Regions from separate parts of the Cobetia sp. 2AS genome, predicted to be linked through region 2. Evidence: predicted binding sites of a transcription regulator. Region 2 holds the regulator's gene; each other region holds the start of a gene.
What was found. Region 2 encodes sigma-54, which starts transcription at its own class of promoters, with help from an activator protein. Its sites were predicted from a motif close to TGGCACNNNNNTTGCTNT; they were not measured.
Positions count from the first base shown of each region.

Region 1: the regulator sigma-54 is predicted to act here: its motif matches at 2,781-2,798, upstream of QD356_RS04095 (putative urea ABC transporter substrate-binding protein).
Region 3: the regulator sigma-54 is predicted to act here: its motif matches at 2,044-2,061, upstream of QD356_RS11850 (HAD-IIB family hydrolase).
Region 4: the regulator sigma-54 is predicted to act here: its motif matches at 3,172-3,189, upstream of glnL (nitrogen regulation protein NR(II)).

Region 1 is NZ_JARWKQ010000001.1:967,261-973,039, forward strand. Features, by position in the region: gene QD356_RS04085 (ABC transporter ATP-binding protein) at 1-847, opposite strand, end outside; gene QD356_RS04090 (ABC transporter permease subunit) at 844-1,668, opposite strand; gene QD356_RS04095 (putative urea ABC transporter substrate-binding protein) at 1,777-2,754, opposite strand; guanidine-I (ykkC/yxkD leader) riboswitch at 3,027-3,135, opposite strand; gene QD356_RS04100 (hypothetical protein) at 3,365-5,134, opposite strand.
Region 2 is NZ_JARWKQ010000001.1:127,485-133,263, forward strand. Features, by position in the region: gene QD356_RS00545 (HPr family phosphocarrier protein) at 311-580, opposite strand; gene rapZ (RNase adapter RapZ) at 567-1,502, opposite strand; gene QD356_RS00555 (PTS sugar transporter subunit IIA) at 1,640-2,110, opposite strand; gene raiA (ribosome-associated translation inhibitor RaiA) at 2,120-2,428, opposite strand; gene QD356_RS00565 (RNA polymerase factor sigma-54) at 3,089-4,537, opposite strand; gene lptB (LPS export ABC transporter ATP-binding protein) at 4,771-5,511, opposite strand; gene lptA (lipopolysaccharide transport periplasmic protein LptA) at 5,515-5,779, opposite strand, start outside.
Region 3 is NZ_JARWKQ010000004.1:1,413-7,191, reverse strand. Features, by position in the region: gene QD356_RS11860 (TRAP transporter small permease) at 1-539, shown strand, start outside; gene QD356_RS11855 (TRAP transporter large permease subunit) at 539-1,840, shown strand; gene QD356_RS11850 (HAD-IIB family hydrolase) at 2,145-3,041, shown strand; gene QD356_RS11845 (glycosyl transferase) at 3,083-4,294, shown strand; gene QD356_RS11840 (sugar phosphorylase) at 4,383-5,779, opposite strand, start outside.
Region 4 is NZ_JARWKQ010000005.1:38,183-43,961, forward strand. Features, by position in the region: gene QD356_RS13465 (deoxyguanosinetriphosphate triphosphohydrolase) at 1-500, opposite strand, end outside; gene ntrC (nitrogen regulation protein NR(I)) at 652-2,061, opposite strand; gene glnL (nitrogen regulation protein NR(II)) at 2,058-3,152, opposite strand; gene QD356_RS13480 (DUF4124 domain-containing protein) at 3,416-4,108, opposite strand; gene glnA (glutamate--ammonia ligase) at 4,561-5,779, opposite strand, start outside.

The DNA.
Region 1 (5,779 bases), 840 kb from region 2:
ATTGGCCTCCGGTGAGAGTGGCTTGAGAAACGGAGTGGGCTGGTGTGGTCAGCGCTTCGTGCTCGGGCGTCGGTTGGTCAGAGCCCGTTTGGACAGAGCCCGGCTGCCGGGACGACGCCTTGGCCTTGCTGCGCTCGGTGGGCAGGTCATAGGTGATGGTCGATCCATAGGCCTGCGGGGCCTGCGCATCGACACGCACCTTGTCGAACACCCAGACGCGCGAGCCCAGCTCGAAGGCTTCCTTGAGGTCGTGGGTGATCATGAAGATGGTCAGCTGCTGTTCTTCCCACAGGCGCAGGATCAGCTGGTGCATGTCCTTGCGGATGCCCGGGTCCAGCGCGCCGAAGGGCTCATCCAGCAGTAGGATGCGCGGCTTCATCATCAGCGCCTGGGCGATGGCGAGGCGTTGCTGCATGCCGCCGGACAGCTCATGCGGGTACTTGTCCAGTGCGTGGGACAGACCGACTTCCGCCAGACGCGCTTCGGCGGCGACCCGTGCTTCACGGCGCTTGGCCCCGAACAGCTTGCCGGTCAGCGGGGCTCGTGCCAGCTCCTCGGCCATGATCACGTTGCCCAGCACGGTGAGGTGCGGGAAGACGGAATACTTCTGGAAGACAATGCCGCGGTCCGGGCCCGGCTCGCCGGGGATGGGCTTGCCATCGAGCAGCAGCTCACCGCGCGAGACGCCCTCGGTGCCCAGCAGCAGCTTGAGGAAGGTGGTCTTGCCGCAGCCGGAGGCGCCGACCAGGGTGATGAATTCTCCGGCCTCGACGGTCAGGTTCATGCGTTCCAGCACGACCTGCTGGCTGTAGTGCTTCTCGAGGCCCTTGGCGTGGATCAGGCTCATGATTGGCTCTCCTCAGCGTGGTACCAGGGGAAGGCGCGGGTCGAGACGAGCACCAGCAGACGGTCGAGCAGGAAGGCCAGCAGCGTGATCCAGGCCACGTAGGGCAGGATGACGTCCATTGCCAAGTAGCGACGTACCAGGAAGATGCGATAGCCGAGGCCATCCTGGGCGGCGATGGCTTCTGCAGCGATCAGGAACAACCAGGCGCTGCCGAGTGCCAGGCGCGTGGCGCTCAGAAGGCGCGGGGTCAGCTGGGGCAGCAGTACGCGGGTCAGCACCTGCCAGGAGCTGGCGCCCAGCGTCTGGGCCTTGATCAGCTGCTCATCGGGCAAGCGCAGGGCCTGATTCTGCAGGTCGCGAATCAGGAAGGGCGTGATGCCGATGACGATCAGCGCGATCTTGGCCAGCTCGCCGGTACCGAAGGCGATGAACAGGATCGGTAGAATCGCCATCGGCGGAATCAGGGACAGCACGGTGATCAGCGGTGACAGCTTGGCACGCAACAGCGGCAGGCCACCGGTGAGCAGGCCGACGGTCAGGCCGATCAGCGCACTGATCAGCACGCCGGCCAGCAGGCGTTCGAGACTGGCGAAGGTGTCGGTCCACAGCGGCAGGTCGCCGGTGCGCACGTTGACCTCGGTGGCCAGTCGCGAGAACGACTCGCCCATGGCGGCGAAGGACGGCAGCAGGCGGTCATTCGGGTTGTCGAGCAGTCGCTGGTTGGACTGCACGATGTAGAGAATGGCCAGCAGCGCGAAGGGCAGGCCACCGAGCAGCCAGCGGCCACCACGGGAAGGTGTCAGATTGATCAGGCGTTTCATGCGCGGGCTCCACGGGTGCGAACGAGGGTGCGGTCGAGGGAGGCGGTCGGTTCACGTTCCGCGAGGCAGGCTGCCCCGCGGAGCGTGTGCGGCATCCACCGCGTGGCGTTACTGGCTGTCGGCCAGTGCGGCGGTGTAGCTCGGGTCGAAGCGCAGCATCACGTTGCCTTCATTGCCGATGACGCCGGTGGGGGTCTCGATACCGATGAAGCCGGCATCCGGGGCGCCTTCGCCCAACAGGCCCTGCGCGAAGCTGAAGTCGGCGATGTGCTGCATGGTGTCCTTGAGGCTCGGCGCATTGAAGGCGGCCACGGCCTCGGCAGGGGTGTAGTACATGTGGGTCGCGGCCAGCTGGGACTGATAGCCGGCGAGGTCGGTGCCGGCGGCATCGGCCATCTGGGAGAGTGCGTCTTCGTCACCGGCCTTCATCTTCTCCATCACCTCATACCAGGCACCGACCAGTGCGTGGCCGAAGTCCGGGTTGTCCTTCAGCGTCTGGGTATTGACGACCATCAGGTCGAGAATCTCGCCGGGGATGTCGCTGGAGTTGAAGACTTCGGTGTAGCCGGGCATCTCCTTGAGCGTGGCCAGCTGCGGGTTCCAGGTCACCACCGCCTGGGTGTCGGTGTTGCTGGCCAGCGCCACGATGTCGGCATCGCCGGTATTGGTGGTGGTGAGATCGCGCTCGCTCATGCCGACGCTGTCCAGTGCGCGTGCCAGCAGGTAGTGGGAGACACTGAACTGCACCAGATTGACCTCGCGGTCCTTCAGGGACTCGATGGAATCGCCGTCGCGGACCATCACGCCGTCATTGCCATCGGAGTAGTCGCCCAGAATCAGCGCGGTGGAATCGACGCTGCTGGCGGCGGGGAGGGTGAGGGCGTCCATGTTGGTCATGGCGCAGCCATCGACATTGCCGGAGGTGTATTGATTGATGGACTCGACGTAATCGTTGACCTGCACCACATCGATGTTGATGTCGTACTTCTTGGCCCACTTGTCGACGATGCCCTGGGTGTCCGCGTATTCCCACGGCATCCAGCCGGCATACACCGACCAGCACACGCTGAAGGAATCCTGCGCCATGGCCTGCGGGCTCAGCGATGCGCCAAGCAGCAGGGCGCCGGCCAGCGCAGCACGTCTGGAAGCGTTTCTGGAAACGGCGGATGAAGCAGATGAGACAGCAGCGGATGAAGCAGATGAGACAGCAGCGGATGAAGCAGATGAGACAGCAGCGGATGACACCTGGGCGCTGGCATCCGAGGGGGAAGTCGCGGACTGGGAAAGGCGAGTGAGCTGGGTCATTGTCGTTATCTCCGGCGGAAAAAGTGAGAGGCGCCGACCTTTACAGGCTTTGCGTCTCCCGGGCTTTTGTCCCGCCGTGTAACCCCCAGCTTGGAGGTCGAGTGCTCTCGGACCAGTCGTGACGGCTATCAGCCAGTCACCGGAACCCTAGCGCTCCATTGGTGTAGATTTTCGATTGTTGTATGCCTATCGGTGCCTCGGTGAATGTCTAGCAGGAAGTGTGCCACATGATATAAATATCATTCAAAAATAGTATTTTAAATTAATTTTAAGATGAGCTTTGGAATTGGATAAGTCACCAAAAGCACCAACTTAGTGCAACGTAAGCGCTAAATTGATGCAAGGTGGGCGGTAAAAAGTTGATTTTTAATTAATTGTATAAATTTTTGGTCTATGAGTAGACTGCTATGCTTCCTATGTTTTTAAATTCACAAACTCTGAAAGTAGTGCTTTTAAGGTGGTTCCTTAGCTCATCGAATGCAGGAGATAGTCGATTGGAATCGTTTATTATTTCATGATTTTCTTTGTTGAGAAAATCATAAGTAAGTTTGGCTGTATTAATAGCATCATTGGTTTTTATGAAATAAAGAGCTAGCATCCCGAAACTACAAGCATAGATTGGGTTCACCGGCCATAGATGAGAAATAATAGTTTGATTACCTCTGGCCATAGCACTGGCGAATCCTCTACTATATGGATTGCTGCTTATCTCTGAGGTAGCACCATCACATATATTTAGAATAATATTCTTTTTGTTAGAAAGGTGTGATGTGCAGGCTTCTATAGTTTCCATGGGTATTTTTGATGTTTCGGAAAAATATATTTCATCATATCGACTTCTCCCCCAGTGGTCATATTCGCCGTGAGCCGATATGTATATGGTGTTATATAAATCGTTGGATAAGTAATGGGCGAACTCAGTTGCATTAGGGTCTGTTATTATAGTGCTGCCTTCCCCAAATTCTTTAATTATGAAATTTCTCTCTGAGTTGTAAGAATGAGTGCAGCTAGATAGCAAGAATAAAAATCTTTTTTCTTCCGGGTCGTCTATCACTTTTTCTAGACTTACGGAAATAATTGGAGCCGATTTTTTTAATCTGAATAAGCACGCTTGTATTGGGAAGCTATGTGATGGACATAATGTGAGTGCGCTCAGTTCGTCGTAGAGGCCATCATCAAGCTTGAAGTGGTTTGTCACTGCCTCAGCTAAGCCATCTAAGTTATCTTGTATAGGTGGGGTGCCTTTTCTAGATTCTTCATAATAGCTAACGTCAGGATCTTTTTCCCCTAATAGGCTTATAGCAACTGAATTGGAAATATTTAAGCTGTGTATTAATGCGCTGTAGTTGGCTTGGTTATCGTCTTCCGTTATAGTGATTTTTTCAAAGTTTTTTAGTAGTGTTAAATTAACCCCATTTGTTAGTAGAAATGCATGAGGTTGAACGTCTTCAGCGATAGGGCGAATGCCTTTTAGGTTTTTTATTAACTTGAGAAGATACCTATAGTTGTTAGTATCATAAAGATGGACAATCATAGGGTTTAAAAAATCACACTGCCCAGTGCTAATTGTATCGATTAAATCAGAATCGCCGAGCACGTCTAATAGCTCGTGAAAAATTTCTTCATTGCTATCTATATTACAGTAATAGCTAATGATTGCTGACGCTTTGTTGATCTTGTTGTGATGTTCTCTTTCACGATAAGCTTCCGATATGCTGGCTTGATAGTCAGATTGTTCTTTGTTAATGGAAGTGGTTTTGAAAAGACTCCTGTATGCTTTTAATCTACGATCTTCAATGTTTAGTCCTTTGATGTATTCAAGGTACCTTGGGTGTCTTTTTCGATTGTATTGGTAATCCCAAAGTGCAAGTTGGATAGCTGCAGATAGAGCGTTAGGCTGTATTTCTTTAAAGTAATCGACGAAAATTTCGCATAAACCCCAAATGGCGTCTGCAATAGAGGGTATAGCGCTCATGCTTCTGAAATACCAAAAGCTAGCGGTTATCCAGTCTAGAATTATTTCTGGATTTTCTCTCGCCCAGCTCTTGTTTTCATGAGAGGATATCGACCACTCTAAATGAACCGTATTTAATTCTGCTTTTTCTCCAGGTACATATTCCTTCCCTGAAAATAAACTAAATACAGAGTTGCCTACTTCCATCACATCTCCTCGATGCATGTGATGCACAGCTGCCATTATTGATTCTCTATAAAATGTAGGACTGGATGGTGTAACTGTCATTAATATGCCTGTTTGGTATGTAAGGGGATGAATTTTACCTTTAGTGCTGACCTATTTTTGCACTTTCACTAAATTTTTAACAGTGTGGATATGACTAAAAGACTAGTTTTTTAATTGGAGATATTTTGGGGGCTAATGCTAAGTTTGATATATTCAGCAGTGTAGAATTTTTGTGGGTAACTTAGCCAGATCGTTAGGATTGGCCTAGCTCTATTAGGTAGCAACGGTAATCCGCATAACACCCGCCAGTTGGCTAGCATCGTCATCAGAGAGATTGCTCAGGAATCCTCTCGCTGATACCGCATTTTCGTTCTTATTATACCGGCCCAATGGCCGGTGTCTTCACGAATCACTGGCAAGTGTTCCTTTGCCAATTGGCCTCCCTCGATACGTCGTATGGCCTTCCACGGGGTTGCCAATATCGCGGCTCATGGTTGCGCGATCCGGCGCGTCGTTTCGTTGTGCCTCTCACCAAAGTCTTATACGTTGGTGGTGCTTTATTAGCACATACAAAAACAACGGCTTGCTCCCGATTGCCCGTGTGGTTTCACACGAGGGGAAGGG
Region 2 (5,779 bases):
TTATCGAAAGGACAATCCGCGTCCCGCCACTGGCACAAAAGCAGCGTCGTATGGCTGCCAGGCGCAAGGATAGGTGCTGGGATTGGTACAAGGGTAGGCGCAAGGACAGGTGCAGGAACCGGTGCAGGAACAGGCGCTAGGCATCCTGCATGAGCAGTTAATGCTTTCGCCAGAGGGGCCGCCAGAGGGGGCTGGCCGATAAGCGAGCGGGCCGAAAAGATAGTTGACCAAGAAGCGAGCTGGCTGAGGAAGGAAGGCTGAGCGCACAGCGCAAATGCACAGCGCAAATGCACAGCACCGTCAGTGGCGGTTATTCGTCTTCCTCGAAACGCGCCTCGAACAGCGCCTCGATGGCCAGCATCGCCTCATCGGCCTGTTCGCCCTCGACATCGATCAATAGCGTGGTGCCGCAGGGCGCGGCCAGCATCAGCAATGCCATCACATTGGCCGCATTGGCGCGTCGCTCGCCATGGCTGACCATCACCGTCGCGCAATAGGGCGCACAGCAATTGACCAGCTTGGTGGCTGCGCGAGCATGCAGCCCGCGGCGGTTGGTCAGCGTCAGCTCACGAGAGGCCATCGCGATGCTCCTGCTGATGTTCTTGCTGATCACTCGCCTCACCCGCGTTGCTCAGCGCGGTATGAATGCCCAGCTCGCGGTGACGCAGGCGCACCTCAGGCAGGCGCTCGGCGAAGTAGCTCGCCAGCTGCTCGCACAGGTAGACGCTGCGATGCTGGCCGCCGGTGCAGCCCACGGATACCGTCAGGTAGCTGCGATTGCTGTCCTGATAGGCGGGCAGCCAGCGTTCCAGCCAGCCGGCGATATCGTCATGCATCGCCTGGACGGTGGGGTAGCGCTGCAGGAATTCGGCCACGCTGTCGTCGCGACCGGTATCGCCGCGCAGATTGATGTCCCAGTACGGGTTGGGCAGGCAGCGGGCATCGAACACCATGTCGGCGTCGGTCGGCACGCCATGCTTGAAGCCGAAGGATTCAAAGGTCAGCGTCAGGTGGCGGGAGCTGTGCTGGGCGACCTGCTCGGTGATCCGCGAGCGCAGGTCGTGCACGCTCAGGTTGGTCGAGTCGATGACCAGGTCGGCCTTCTGGCGGATGGGAGCGAGCGTCTTCTGCTCGATCTCGATGGCCTCGGCCAGGGTGTGGTCATTGTCGCGCGTCAGAGGGTGACGACGACGGGTCGCCGAGTAGCGTTCCAGCAGCACTCGCGAATCGGTGGTCAGGTAGACGACCTGCACGTCCATGCCGCTCTGGCGGACGTTGTCGAGCAATTCGGGGAAGCGGGTCAAGGCTTCCGGCAGGTTGCGGGCATCGATGGAGACCGCGATGCGCCGACGCGCCGGGCTGTCCTTTTCGAGCTGATCGACCAGTGGCGCCAGCAGCATGCCGGGCAGATTGTCGATGGCATAGTAGCCAATATCTTCCAGCGCCTGGAGAGCGATGGATTTCCCGGAGCCGGAGCGGCCGCTGATGATCACGATCTTCATGAAGTGCTCTCCAAGGGCGAGGTCAACGTCGAAAGAATGCAGGGGTGGGGCAGAAGGCTGCCCGCTATCAGTGCGCTGTACGTCGGCCGATGGAAGGCCAGCAAGACGAAAGCCCGGACGATGTCCGGGCCTGTCATTCAGCGCGCCGGTAATTCGGCGATGGCTTGGGTCAATGCCTCAAAGAGTGCACGCTGGCTGTCTGCTTGGCGCAGGGCCGAGCGATTGGTCGGGGAATTGAGCAATTCCGCGACCTGCCCGAGCAGCGTCAGATGGGTCTCATCCGCTTCCTCAGGCACCAGCAGCACGAACAGCAGATCGATGGGTTCTCCGTCGATGGCATCGAAGTCGATGGGTTCACCGAGCTTCAGAAACGCAGCGATTGGCGTCTTGCAATGCGGGCTGCGTGCATGGGGCACGGCCACGCCGTGGCCAATGCCGGTCGACCCCAGTCTTTCGCGCCCGATCAGGCGCGAGAAGACTTCCTGGCTATCCAGGCTGGGAATGTTCTGTGCGATGAAGGTGCTGAAGAATTCAAGCACCCGCTTCTTGCTCCCCCCGGGGACACCGTAAAGCGTGCGCTCGGGGGGAAGGATCTGATCAAGTGTCATGGCGGAAGGTCAACGGGTCCCGGTGCCCTGAGAGCGAGCCTGGGACTTTTCCTTGTGTTTGACCAGCTGGCGATCCAGCTTGTCGGCGAGCGCGTCGATGGCAGCGTACATGTTGGGGTCTTCTGCCAGGGCGTGGAGGTCAGCGCCTGCCGCATGCAAGGTGCAGGCAGCCTGCTGGCGCTCCTTCTCGATCGACAGAGTCACCTGAACATTGGTGATGTTGTCGTAATGCCGTTCGAGGCGAGCGAGCTTCTCGTTGACGTAATCGCGGAGAGGATCGGTAAGTTCCACATGATGCCCGGTGATATTCACTTGCATGGACACGCTCCTTTATCCAGCGGGTTGCCATTCAATTGTAACCCTTTTTGACTACGAGCAAACCCTGATCGGACGCTCTGCAACAGGCTTGACGGCCACCGTCTGGCGATGTTTTCGCACCCTTGCCAGTGGCGTCAGATGTCGTGAGCGTCTGTACCGACAATGCCCAAGCTTTGCGCAAAGATCAACGCTGCGCTGCATCGTGGCTCAGTGCTTGTCTTCAACTCAGTGAGGGGTATCGGAGTGGACTTCAAGGGCACGTCTGGTGGGTGGTGCGTGAAAGACGCGCAAGAAGGCGGGTTTTCGTCGCCAATCCCTGCATGTACGTCACCTTTCAGGCGCTCCGATTGCGTGGAGCAAGCGGCGTTCCGGGAGGTTCACCGGGTGTCATCCAGGTGCAATACGCGCAAAAGTGACTTTAAAAACATGCGATTGACGGTGAATGACGCTGCCGTAACGGCGGTTTTTTACCGTCATCCTGCGCGCCGTCATGTGCCATGACGGGCAATTGGCGAGCGGTTGCCGGGATGACAGGGAACGCGACAGGCGTACCGCTGCCCGCGAAGTCAGAGGCTGATGAGCGGAAAATCCAGCGCTTGAGGTTGGCGGCGGCTGCCATTGTGGAGGTGAAAGCAGGGCATGGCAGCCGCAGGTGACGGGTCAGGCCAGACGCTTGCGCTCGCTGGAGGAGGGGATGCCCATCGCTTCGCGATACTTGGCCACGGTACGACGTGCGACCTCGATGCCATCGCTGGCGAGCAGATCGACCAGCCGCGAGTCGGAGAGAGGCTTGCGGGCCGGCTCTTCCGCGATCAGCTTGCGGATGCGGGCACGAATGGCGGTGCTTGAGTGAGCGTCGCCATTGCCGCTGCCACCGACCTGGCTCGAGAAGAAGAACTTGAGCTCGAAGACGCCGCGCGGGGTGTGGATGTACTTCTGGGTCGTGACCCGCGAGATGGTCGATTCGTGCATCTCGACCACTTCGGCGATGTTGGCCAGAATCAGCGGCTTCATGCCTTCCTCGCCTTGCTCGAGGAAGTCGATCTGGCGTGCCATGATCTCGCGGCCGACCTTGAGCAGGGTGTCATTGCGTGATGACAGGCTCTTCATCAGCCAGCGCGCTTCCTGCAGGTTGTCCTTGAGAAAGGTGTTGTCGGCGGACTTGTCGGCACGCTTGATCAGTGCGGCGTATTCCGGCTGGATGCGCAGCTTGGGCAGCGCTTCCGGGTTGAGCTCGACCTGCCAGCCATGCCGGGTATGGCGCACCAGCAGATCAGGGATCACGTAATCGCTGGCGGGCTCGCCCCAGGCGGATGCCGGACGCGGATCGAGCGCGCGCACCAGGCGGATGACGTGGTCCAGCTCGTCATCGTCAAGGCTCAGGCGCCGCTTGAGCAGCTTGCGATCATCGTTGCCCAGTGCCTCGAGGAATTGGCGTACCAGGCGGCGCGCCTGCGCCAGCAGCGGCAGATCATCCGGCAGCAGCGCCAGTTGCAGCAGCAGGCATTCGCGCAGATCACGGGCAAAGACGCCGGTCGGGTCGAACTGCTGCAGACGCAGCAATACCTGCTCGAGCTCGGAGGCCTTGAGGCCGGGCAGGCCCTGGCCACGCAGGCCATCGACCAGCTCATCGAGAGACAGGCTCAGATAGCCGGCACCGTCGACGGCATCGATCAGGCTCTCCGCCATCTGGCGTTCACGGCCATCGAGGTCGGTCATCGCCAGCTGCCAGCGCAGGTGGTCCTGCAGGCTCTCGACGCTGGTATTGCGATCGAAGTCCGGCCCTTCCTCGCTCCCGCTGCCACTGCCGGAGCTGGTCAGGCTACCGGCGTGGTCCTGGTAGAGGTCCGACCAGTCACTGTCGAGGGGGTATTCCTCGGGAATCTCGCTCGAGGAGTCGGCAGTGGAGATCTCGCTCGAATCCTGTGTCTCGACGACATCCAGCGACTCGTAGTCCTCGTCGAGCTCCAACATGGGGTTGGACTCGAGGGCTTGCTGAATCTCCTGACGCAGGTCGAGCGTCGACAGCTGCAGCAGCTGGATCGCTTGCTGGAGCTGCGGCGTCATGGTCAGCGAGGTGCCGAGGCGGAGTTGCAGGGTGGGTTTCATGGAGTCAGTCAATTCACGGCAAAGGAACGTGCTTACTACGCTATACCGTGACTCGGGGCACTGACAAGTGGTTGTCGTGAATATTCAAGCAACTTGCATGCCATGTTTCCACCAAGGTGGTATGGACGTCATGCATGCGTCTGATGTCAGACATGAAAAAGCCGCTACGCGATAAAATCACGCAGCGGCTTTTGAAGCTTTTGCCTCGCGAGGACTCAGCGCAGCCGCTGACCCTAGAGCGTGAACTCGTGACCCAGGTAGACGTCGCGCACCTGCTGGTTGGCCAGGATGGAGTCCGCGTCACCGTGGGCGATGATCTGGCCATCGCCGACGATATAGGCGGTGTCACAGATATCGAGTGTCTCGCGCACGTTGTGGTCGGTGATCAGCACACCGATGCCACGATCGCGCAGTTGGCGCACGATGCTCTTGATCTCGCCCACCGAGATGGGGTCGACGCCGGCAAAGGGCTCATCGAGCAGTACGAAGTCCGGCTCGGTGGCAAGCGCCCGGGCGATCTCGACCCGTCGACGCTCACCACCGGACAGGCTCATACCGGCGCTGGCGCGGATGTGCGTGATGCTGAATTCCTCGAGCAACTCTTCAAGGCGTGCCTTGCGGCCATTGCGATCCAGGTCCTTGCGGGTCTCCAGAATCGCCATGATGTTGTCGGCCACCGACAGCTTGCGGAAGATCGACGCTTCCTGCGGCAGATAGCCGATGCCGGCGCGTGCACGCTGATGCATGGCGGCAGCGGAGAGGTCCTTGTCATCGATGGAGACGTTGCCGGCATCGGCGCGCACCAGTCCGACGATCATGTAGAACGAGGTCGTCTTGCCGGCGCCGTTGGGGCCCAGCAGGCCGACGATGTCGCCTTGGCGGATCTCCAGCGAGATGTCCTTGACCACCTTGCGGCCCTTGTAGGCCTTGGCCAGATGGCGAGCGCTCAGCGTACGCGGAGTAGCAGCAGTCATGACTCAGTTTTCCTTGCTGGCATTGGTGCCGCGCGGCGTCAGGGTCATGTGCACGCGACCGCCTTCGGTCTGCTGTGCCGTCTTGCTGTTGTTGGCGTTCACCTGGCGCTTGTCGAGGAAGTACTCCACGTAGCCGCCTTCGAAGGTGTCATCGCCTTTCTCGAGACGCGCATTGCCGACCAGCTCCACGCGGCGCTCCAGCGCATGGTAGCGGATGGTGTCGGCCCAGCCCTTGACCAGCTTCTCGTCGGGTGCGGGTTGCTGTTCC
Region 3 (5,779 bases), on a different contig from region 2:
CGTGGCTGGTATTGCTGGCGATGGCGATCAGCGTGTTCGAGGTGGTGATGCGCTATGGTCTCGATTCGCCGACCTCCTGGGTGCACGAGACGGTGATCTTCCTGGTCGCGACCAGCTTCGCGCTGGGCGGCCCGGCGGCCCTGGCCAACAATCGCCATATTCGCGTGCGTGTGCTCTACGACCTGGTCGGCACGCGCTTTCGCTACGTGCTGGACTGTTTCAATGACGTGATGACGTTCGTCTTCTGTCTGGCGATGAGCTATGCGGGCTGGGTGATGTTCTGGCGTGCCTCGCACAGTCCGCTGGGCGAGTGGCAGCTGGAGCGATCCGGCACCTCATGGAATCCGCCGTTTCCGGCGCTGACCAAGGGCGTGATCCTGTTCGCGCTGGCGGTGATGACCCTGCAGGCGCTGTGGCATCTCTACCAGACCTTCTTCTCGCCCCGTCCGCCCGAGGGCGGCAGTGAGGGAAGTGGCGCATCCGACGCCACTCCCGATGCCGCTCCCGACGCCACAGCTGACCACAAGGAGCCGCGCTGATGGATATCGCAACGGCTACGATGCTGCTGGTCGGCGGCATCTTCGCGCTGCTGGTCACCGGCCTGCCGCTGGCCTTCGTCACCGGCCTGGTCGCGCTGGCCTACACCTTCGGCTGGTTCGGCCCGATGGCGCTGCCGCTGGTCACCAGTCGTGTCTATGGCTTCGTCACCGAGTATTCGCTGGTGGCGGTGCCGATGTTCGTGTTGATGGCCTCGCTGCTGGATCGCTCGGGGATCGCCAAGGACCTGTTCAATGCCATGCGCGTGATGGCAGGGCGACTGCCCGGCGGCGTGGCGATCCAGACCATCGTGGTGGCGTTCTTCCTCGCCGCGATGTCCGGCATCATCGGCGGCGAGATCGTGCTGCTGGGGATTCTGGCACTGCCGCAGATGCTCAGGCTCGGCTATGACAAGCACATCGCCATCGGCGTGGTGTGTGCCGGCGGCTCGCTGGGCACCATGATGCCGCCCTCCATCGTGCTGATCATCTATGGCCTGATCGCCAACCAGTCGATCGCGGACCTGTTCACCGCGGCGATCACCCCGGCCATCGTGCTGATGGCAAGCTACATCATCTACGTGCTGATCCGCTGCCTGCGCAACCCTTCACTGGGGCCGGTGATGCCCGAGGAGGAGCGCCGCGCCAGCTTCCAGAGCAAGCGTGAGCTGCTCAAGGCCATCGGTGTGCCGGCGGTCATCGCGGGGCTGGTGCTGGGCTCCATCTACGGTGGCGTGGCCTCGGTGACCGAAGCCGCGGCGATGGGCAGCTTCGGCGTGCTGGTGGCGGTGATGCTGCGCGGCGAGTTCTCCATCACCCTGATGCAGCGTGCGCTATCCCAGACCATGAACACCTGCGGCATGATCATCTGGATCGGTATCGGCGCGGCGGCGCTGGTCGGGGTCTACAACCTGATGGGCGGCAACCGCTTCGTGTCGAGCATGATTCTCGGCCTGGATATCCCGCCGCTGGCGATCATCATGGTGATGATGGCGATCCTGCTGCTGCTGGGGCTGTTCCTCGACTGGATCGGCATCGCGATGCTGACCCTGCCGATCTTCGTGCCGATCATCGTGCAGCTCGGCTACGACCCGGTATGGTTCGGCGTGCTGTTCGCGGTCAACATGCAGGTGTCCTTCCTGTCGCCACCCTTCGGGCCTGCCGCCTTCTATCTGAAAGGCGTGGCACCGGAAGGTATCAGTCTCAAGGATATCTTCGTCTCGCTGCTGCCGTTCATCGCCATCCAGCTGTGCGTGCTGGCGATGTTGCTGCTGTGGCCGCAACTGTCGCTGTGGCTGGTCTAGTCTCTACAGACGTTGCCCGCTTGCCGAAGACTCGACGCCCTCGCAGATGCGAGGGCGTCGTCGTTGGTGACGAAAGATTTGCGCCGTCGTGTGGCGGGGCATCATGCAAGGCAGGCTTTGTGCTCTCTTGTGGTGCAAATGAGCGGACGCACAAACACGGTCACGATGAGAGGGGGCAGGCTGTCATGGCAGATGCACCATCTTGGCACATTCCCTGCAATGCTCTTGCAATGCCTGTCCGGTGCCACGAGATCCTGTCGAGGTGACCCCCGACACGCTGCAGCACTTCACGAGGAGAGTTCACATGTCAGAGACTCAAGCACCGCTGTTGTTGCTGACCGATCTGGATGGCTCGCTGCTGGATCACCACGATTACTCGCCGGGGCCGGCGCGCAGCTGGCTGACCCGCCTGCGCGCGCGCGGTGCCTGGATCGTCCCCAACACCTCCAAGACGGCGGCCGAACTGGCGCCGCTGATGGACTCGCTGGGCTTGGCGGGCCAGCCGTGGATCGCCGAGAACGGCGGCGTGGTGGCGTTGCCGGCCGATTGGCTGAGCGCCTACCCGCTGGAAGAGGCCAGCACCCCGGATGCACACGGCCTGTGTCGTATCGCGGTGGCGATGCCCCGCGACAGGATTCTCGCGGTGCTGGAGGAGCTGAGCGGAGAATTCGCCTTCGAGGGCTTCGCCTCGATGTCGGTGGCGAGAATCAGCGAACTGACGGGGCTGGGGGAGGGCGACGCGGCCCTGGCGGGACAGCGTGATGCCAGTGAACCGCTGGTGTGGCGCGACGCGCCGGAGCGTCTCGAGGACTTTCGCACGCGCCTGGCCAGTCATGGCCTCAAGCTGACACGTGGTGGGCGCTTCCACCATGTGACCGGGGACAGCGACAAGGGCGTGGCAGCGCGCTATCTGATCGCCCGCTACCGGCTCTGCGAGCGGGTGCGCCCCTGGACGCTGGGCTTCGGTGATGGCGCCAATGACCTGCCACTGCTGGCCGCCGTCGACAACGCTGTGCTGATCCCTGGCGTCGGTGATACCTCACAGCGTGATCGGGAGCTTGCCGATTATCCGCAACTGGCGGATGAACGCCGCTGTTTTCGCGCCAATCTCCCCGGACCGCAGGGATGGGTCGAGGGATTGCGTCACTGGCTGGCCAATGGCCAGCCGGAAGAATGGACATCCAGAGGTCTGGGCGCCTGACGCCTGCCTGATGCGTGTCTTCGGCATGACAAGGAGCTGACATGAGCGATTTTTACCAGAATGGCATCATCACCAACTTCCATAACCTGACCGATCGTCCGGTGGAAGATCTCGAAGCGGACCTGATGCGCTTCTCCCGCAAGCGACCGATGAGCCTGATTCTGCCGTCGCTGTATTCCGAGCTGGAAGGCCCGGCGCTCAAGCATATCGTCGAGGAGCTGGCCCAGGTGCCCTACCTCAGCGAGATCGTGATCGGGCTGGACCGCGCCGACCGTGACCAGTTCGAGCATGCCAAGGAGTTCTTCTCACATCTGCCGCAGCATCACCGCATCCTGTGGAACGACGGCCCGCGTCTGCGGGCGCTGGATGAGGAGCTGACCGAGCATGGCCTGGCGCCGATGGAGGCCGGCAAGGGGCGCAATGTCTGGTACTGCTCCGGTTACGTGCAGGCCTCGGGCATCGCCGAGGCGGTGGCACTGCATGACTGCGATATCGTCACCTATGACCGCGGCCTGCTGGCGCGGCTGATCTACCCGGTGGCCCATCCGCAGTTCAACTACGAGTTCTGCAAGGGCTACTACTCGCGCATCGCCCAGGGCAAGCTGAACGGCCGCGTGGCGCGCCTGATGGTCACGCCGTTGATCCGTGCGCTCAAGAAGGTCTATGGCCCGCTGCCGTACCTGGATTATCTCGACAGCTATCGCTATCCGCTGTCCGGCGAGTTCTCGATGCGCACCGACGTGCTGGCGGATATCCGCATTCCCAGTGACTGGGGGCTGGAGATCGGCGTGCTGTCCGAGGTGCATCGCAACTATTCCACCAAGCGCCTGTGTCAGGTGGATATCGCCGATGCCTACGATCACAAGCACCAGCCGCTGTCCGAGGAAGATGCGCTGGGCGGCTTGAATCGCATGAGTCTGGACATCGCCAAGGCCATGTATCGCAAGCTGGCCACGCTGGGCGTCGAGATGCACGGCGAAACCTTCCGCACCATCAAGGCCACCTATTACCGTATCGCGCTGGACCTGATCGAGACCTACTACAACGATGCCGTCATGAATGGCCTGACGGTGGACCGCCACAGCGAGGAAGCGGCGGTGGAGCTTTTCGCCTCCAACATCATGGATGCCGGCAGCGCCTTCCTCGACAATCCGCGCGACAAGCCCTTCATCCCGAGCTGGAACCGGGTGCAGTCAGCCGTGCCGGACCTGCTCGAGCGCATGCACGAAGCGGTGGAGCTGGACAACCAGTAACGCTCGCGGCGGGAAACAGCAAGACCAACGACAACGGGGCTGCCACTGGCAGCCCCGTTGTCGTTGGCAGGAGGAGAAAAAGAGGGCGTCAGACGACCTCGATGGCCGGCGGGCGCACGGTTTGCTCCATCAGCCAGGCCGCCTGATAGGGACGGCGAGCCATGGTGGGGTCGTAGGCCTTGTCGTGGCACAGGTGGTCGGTCAGCGCGACGCCTTGCCAGCTTTCCGGCAGAGGCAGCACGCGCGGCTGATCCGTGACATTGAGGGCGAACAGCAGGCGACGCCCTTCATGGGTGACACGCTCGAAGACGAAGAAATCCGGGCCGACATCGAAGACATTCTGGTCGGCGTCCGGGTGGAAGCAGGGTTCGTTGCGGCGCAGTGCCATGCGGCGCTTGAGGGCGTGGAAGACCTCATGGGTCGCGGTGTTGGGGCTTGCCAGCAGCGCTTCCAGTTCATCACGCTGCCATTTGCGGCGGTTGATGGCGCGCAGATGGCCATCGCGCTCGACGCCTTCCTGGTGGTTGGGAGTCGCGGTCAGCGAGTGGATGTACAGCCCCGGGATGCCCTGCAGGCTCAGCATCAGGGTCTGGCTGGCGATGAAGCGCTCGATCTGCCACGGGTCCTGGCCGCGCCGCGTGCCCTTGAGCGCATCGAAGTAGCTGATGTTGAGCTCATAGGGGGTGTCGGCGCGCCCGGGGTTGGCGCGCATGCTGACGTAGCCACCGAAGTCATGCACCAGCCGCACCAGGGTGTCGCGCTCGTGGTCGGGCAGCAGTCCCTCAAGGGCACGAACGCCGATACCATCGTGGCTGGCGGTGAAGTTGAAGTAGCTGCAGCCGGAAGGCAGTGACGGCAGGCTGGCGGCCCACTGGGTCAGGGCGCTGGCATCGCCGGAGGTCAGGGTGTGCAGCGTCAGCGGCGGCAGCGTGAACTGATAGATCAGGTGCGCTTCATCGGCCTGGGCGCTGCCCTCGATGGCGGTGAGGTCGTGCTGTGACAGGCGATCGAGCCCGAAGTAGGACATGTTCTCGGCGTGGGGCACGTTGGTCTCGGTGATCAACAGGCTGCCCGGCGCCAGATGGTCGACGATGGCGCGCAGCAGGCGCACCACGGCGTGTGTCTCCGGCAGGTGGATGCAGGAGGTGCCCTGGCGTTTCCACAGGAAGGCCACTGCATCGAGGCGGATGATGCCCGCGCCCTGCTCGAGGTAATAAAGCAGGATGCCGATGAATTCGAGCAGCACATCGGGATTGGCGAAGTTCAGGTCGATCTGGTCATCCGAGAAGGTTGCCCAAAGATGGCGCAGGCCACGACGGGTATGCACCGGCGTGAGCAGTGCAGACGGGCGCGGGCGCACGACCTCGGAGACATCGGTGTCGGGGTCCATCTCGATGAAGTAGTCGCGGCCGGGCTGCACGCCGGCCAGATAATCGGCGAACCACAGTGACTCGCGCGAGCAGTGATTGATGACCAGGTCTGCCA
Region 4 (5,779 bases), on a different contig from region 2:
TGGGTGACGATACGAAAGCCCTGGGCATTGCCTTCGTAGGTGAGCAGGTCCTCGCGCTCGGCATCGCTCAGCCCGGCCAGCCGACCGTGATCACTGGCGGCCTCGGCAGCGAACCAGTCGCGGATAGCGTACTCCCCGGCGTGCCCGAAGGGCGGGTTGCCGATGTCATGCCCCAGGCAGCCGGTCTGGACGATGACGCCGAGATCCGACGGCGTGATCCAGTCGGGCAACTGCTCCTTGAGCTTCTCGCCGACCATCATGCCCAGCGAACGGCCGACGCAGCCGACTTCCAGCGAGTGGGTCAGACGCGTGTGGATGTGGTCATTGTCGGTCAGCGGGTGGACCTGGGTCTTGCGCCCCAGGCGACGGAAGGAACCCGCGAACACGATGCGGTCGTGGTCCTTGTGGAAGGGAGTCCGCCCCATCTCGCGCGATACGGTGCCCGGTGCGTCATGCAGGCGACTCGGTTCCAGCAGTCGCTCCCAGCTCATTGATGACATCAGGCAACTCCTTGGCAGACGCCGTGTACTGGCGTCGGCGAGCAGATAACAGGTGAATGACGCGCATAAAAAAAGAGAACAGGGATTGTGGCACCCTGCTCTCTTTCTCTCCAGACCGCTCAGGCTGTCCCCTGACCCGCTCAGGCTGTCCTCAGTCCTCGGCCAGCGCCGGCAGCAGCACCTTGAGCTTGCGGGTCAGGGTGTTGCGCCCCCAGCCCAGCAGCTCGGCGGCTTCGCCCTTGCGACCACCGGTATGCTTGAGGGCCGTCTCGATCAGGATGCGCTCGAAATCGGGCACCGCCTCTTCCAGCAGATGGGTGTGGCCGGCGGCGAGTGCGCGGTCCGCCCACTCGCGGAAGGCACCACGCCAATCGCCGGAGGCCGCCTCGGTGCCGCTGGCATCGCGCAGCTCCGGCGGCAGGTCCTCGATCATCACTTCACGTCCCGAGGCCATCACCGTCAGCCAGCGACAGGTGTTCTCGAGCTGGCGCACGTTGCCCGGCCAGTCGAAGCGCGTCAGATGCTTCTCCGCGGCCTCCGTCAGTACCTTGGGTTCGGTCGACAGTTCACGCGCAGCCTCGCCCAGGAAGTGGCTCATCAGACGCGGAATGTCTTCGCGACGCTCCGACAGGCGCGGCAGATGCACGCGAATCACATTGAGGCGGTGGAAGAGATCCTCACGGAAACGCCCATCCTCGACCAGCTTTTCCAGGTGCTGGTGCGTCGCGGCGATGATGCGCACGTCGACCTTGACCGGCGTGATGCCACCGACACGATAGAACTCGCCATCGGCCAGTACGCGCAGCAGACGGGTCTGGGTCTCGGCGGGCATGTCACCGATCTCATCGAGGAACAGCGTGCCGCCATCGGCCTGCTCGAAGCGCCCGCGGCGCAGCGCCGTGGCGCCGGTGAAGGCGCCCTTCTCGTGGCCGAACAGCTCCGATTCCATCAGGTCCTTGGGAATCGCGGCCATGTTGAGTGCGATGAACGGCTTGGCGGCGCGCGGCGAGTGCTGATGCAGCGCCTGGGCCACACGCTCCTTGCCGGTACCGGACTCACCGTTGATCAAGACGGTGATATGCGACTGAGACAGGCGGCCGATGGCGCGAAAGACTTCCTGCATCGCCGGCGCTTCGCCGATGATTTCCTTGGTCAGCCCTTCCGGCACGGCGGCGGGCGCCTTGGACTCACGGGCATGTGCCACGGCGCGCCGTACCAGCGCCAGCGCCTCATCGACATCGAACGGCTTGGGCAGATATTCGAAGGCGCCACCCTGATAGGAGGCCACGGCGCTGTCGAGGTCGGAATGCGCAGTCATCACGATGACGGGCAGGTCCGGGTACTTCTCGCGCACGCGCGCCATCAGATCGAGGCCATCGGTTCCGGGCATGCGGATATCGGTGATCAGGACATCCGGGCACTGACGCATGATGCTGGCTTCGGCCTGATCGGCCCGCTCGAAGGTTTCCACCTCGAGGTCGGGTTGTGCCAGAGCGCGCTCCAGCACCCAGCGAATGGCACGGTCGTCATCGACGATACAGACGCGGGCAGTCTCGCTCATGTGTGATCTCCAGAAGTGCCGGCTAGCGGAATGAGTAATCGAAATTCGGTATGGCCGGGGCGCGAGTCACACTCGATCAGCCCCTGATGCTGGTGCAGGATGCCCTGGGCGATCGACAGCCCGAGCCCTGAGCCTTCGGCGCGCCCCGAAACCATCGGGTAGAACAGCGTCTCGCGCAGGCTCTCCGGAATGCCGGGACCGTTGTCGATGATCGCCAGCTCGCAGACCAGCCGGTGGCGCTCGTGGCCCAGCGTGAACTGACGACGAGCACGGGTCCGCAGCGTGATCTCGTAGGGGGCGGCATCGGGCTGCGGTGAATCGGGCTGTGGCTGCTCATTGAGGGCCTGGGTGGCGTTGCGCGCGATGTTGAGCACCGCCTGGATCAGCTGGCCTTCGTCGCCGATCACCTCCGGCAGGCTCGGGTCATAGTCAGCGCTCAAGGTGATGGCGCTGCCTTCCGCCTGCAGCAAGGCCCGCACCCGCTCGGTCACCGCATGCACATTGACCGGCGCCTGCAGCGGCGGCCGGTTCGGCCCGAGCATGCGATCGACCAGATCACGCAGACGGTCCACCTCCTCGATGATGATGCGCGTGAACTCCACCATCTGCGGTTCGGGCAGGTCACGTTCGAGAAGCTGGGCGGCGCCACGAATGCCGCCAAGCGGATTCTTGACCTCATGCGCCAGCCCGCGTGTCAGCACCTTGACCGCCTCCTGGCGGGCGATCAGCGCTTCTTCGCGCGAGATCTGCATCAGGCGGTCACGCGGCTCTATCTCGACCAGCAGTTCATTGGCGCTGATGGGCGTCGCGGTGAAATCCACCGTCAGCGCTTCATTGGCCGCGTTGATGATCTCGGCCTCACGCTGGGTGTAGGGGTGCTGTTCCTCCAGCGCCTTGCGCAGCACATTGATCAGGGTGTCATCCAGCCCGGTCATGTTGTCGGGCGTACTGCCCTTCACGCGCACCAGACTCACCGCCAGCAGCGTCTCCGCGGCGGGATTCATCCAGACCATCTGCAGCTGTGAGTCCAGCACCACCACGGCAGTGTTCAGGTGTTCGAGCAGTCGTTGATGCATGGGTTTGTTCGCCATCTGCAGTACGTCTCCCTGTTCTGCAATAACCGCGCCAGTCTGGTGCAGGCACCGAGAACACGGCGTCCGATGCTGTGCAACCATTTCTGGCCCCTCATATTGGCACCAAAATGGTGCAGACGAAAAATCGTGCTCGAGCTCGCGTTGCCTCACTCCGCCACCAGATGGCCCGATATCGACTGGCCCAGACACGAAAAAGCCGCCCGAAGGCGGCCTGTCAGCGAAGGAGAAACGCACGAAGAAAGCAGGCCGCCCTTACGCTGCTAGCCTCCGCCTGCATTGGCAGGATTGTTGGGGTTGCGAGGCAGATTGACGCTGGCGCGCTGCACATAGACCACCTTCGGCTCGCTGGTCTGGCGTACGCGACCGGTGGAATCCAGTAACTCCGCCTGGATGACATGCTTGCCACGCTCCAGCGCCGGCACCATGAAGACGGTGCTGTGCATGGCGGATTGAGATGGCGCGCCGTCCACGGTCACGCGCACCTTGTCTTCCGGGCGCAGCTTGGGCTCGATCCCCAGGCGTACCGCCAGATTGCCCGCCTGCCCAGTCTGCAGCGTTTCCTCGTTGGACGGGCTCTGGATGGTGAAGGTGGTATAGCCACGGAAGGCCACATCCACCGCAGGTGCCCGGGTGCGGGTGCTCTCGCTGGATGAGGCAGTACTCACGCGCGACGGCGTGCTGCGCCGCGGCGGCAGGGATTCCGTCGACGGCACCACGCTGAGCGGCGTCAGCTGCACCTTGCTGCCGCCCGCAGGCTGATCACTGAAGACCACGTTGCCGTTGGCATCGACGTGACGATAGACCTGGGCCGCCTGAATATCGAACGACAGGCTCGACAGCATCAGCGTCGCTGCCAGCAACAGGCACTGCAGTGGCTCGGGGCGCGCTGCTGGCAGTACACGCGAGTCAGTCGCGGGGTTGGCGACGCGCAGGGAGGATACGAAGGGCCACATCCGAAGATTCCTGAAGAGAGTCATGGGAGGCCAGAAGCCGCAGGCAGCTCCAGCGGGTTGGGTCTATCGGCAGGCGATCCTGCTGCCTGATGACAAGGCTAACAAGTTACAAAGCTTATCGCGTTGATGCCAGCATTTGGGGCCTTCGACAAGATGCCTGTGGGCATTGACTGTCACGCAAGGCTACCACCGCGCCCTGCATATCTGTCAGCAGCATGGCCGATCCCAGGGAAAAGGATCAGGGGCAGAGCAAAGGATCAGAGCAAAGAGATAGAACGAAACAGGGCCATAATGAACAACAGGGCCACAACGAAAAACAGGGCCACACCTGTCGGTATGGCCCTGCTGTCGTCATCGTCGTGGGCTTGCCTTCACCTGGAAGGCACCTCCGTCAGATGGCGTGGCTAGCGAATGGCTGCCTCAACCTCTGCAGCGCTTGAACGCTGCTGTACTTAGACGCTGTAGTACATGTCGAATTCGAGCGGGTGAGTCGCCATGCGCAGGCGCTGGACGTCTTCGCCCTTCAGCTCGAGGTAGGCATCGATCATGTCGTCGGTGAAGACGCCGCCCTGGGTCAGGAACTCACGATCGCCGTCCAGCGCGGTCAGGGCCTGTTCGAGGCTCTCGGCCACGGTCGGGATGGACTTGGCTTCTTCGGCCGGCAGGTCGTAGAGGTTCTTGTCCATCGCGTCGCCCGGGTGGATCTTGTTCTTGATACCGTCGATACCGGCCATCAGCATCGCGGAGAACGCCAGGTACGGGTTGGCCGTCGGATCCGGGAAACGCGCCTCGACACGCTTGCCTTTCGGGCTGGCGGTGTACGGGATACGGATGGAAGCGGAACGGTTGCGGGCAGAGTAGGCCAGCATGACCGGCGCTTCGAAGCCTGGCACCAGACGCTTGTAGGAGTTGGTGGACGCATTGGTGAAGGCGTTCAGGGCACGAGCGTGCTTGATGATGCCGCCAATGTAGTAGAGGGCCATTTCGGACAGACCCGCGTACTCGTCACCGGCGAACTGGTTGTCGCCATCCTTCCAGAAGGACTGGTGAACGTGCATGCCGGAACCGTTGTCTCCGACCAGCGGCTTGGGCATGAAGGTCGCGGACTTGCCGTAGGCGTGAGCCACGTTGTGGATCACGTACTTGAGTTCCTGAACCTCATCAGCCTTCTTGACCAGGGTGTTGAACTTGACACCGATCTCGTTCTGGCCGGCGTTCGCCACTTCGTGGTGGTGAACTTCGACTTCCTGACCGATGGCTTCCAGGGTGTTGCACATGGCAGCACGGATATCGTGGAAGCTGTCGATCGGCGGGACCGGGAAGTAGCCGCCCTTCAGACGCGGACGGTGGCCCAGGTTGCCGCCTTCCGGCGTGGAATCGGTCGCCCAGGCACCTTCTTCGGAAGAGATCTTGAACATGGAACCGTTCATCTCGTTCTTCCAGTGCACTTCATCGAAGATGAAGAATTCCGGCTCCGGGCCGAAGAAGGCGGTGTCGCCCAGACCGGTGGACTTCAGGTATTCCTCGGCGCGCTTGGCGACGGAGCGCGGATCACGCTCATAGCCCTGCATGGTGGCCGGCTCGATGACGTCGCAGCGCAGCACCAGGGTGGTGTCTTCGGTGAACGGGTCGAGGAAGGCAGTACCGTCGTCCGGCATCAGGATCATGTCG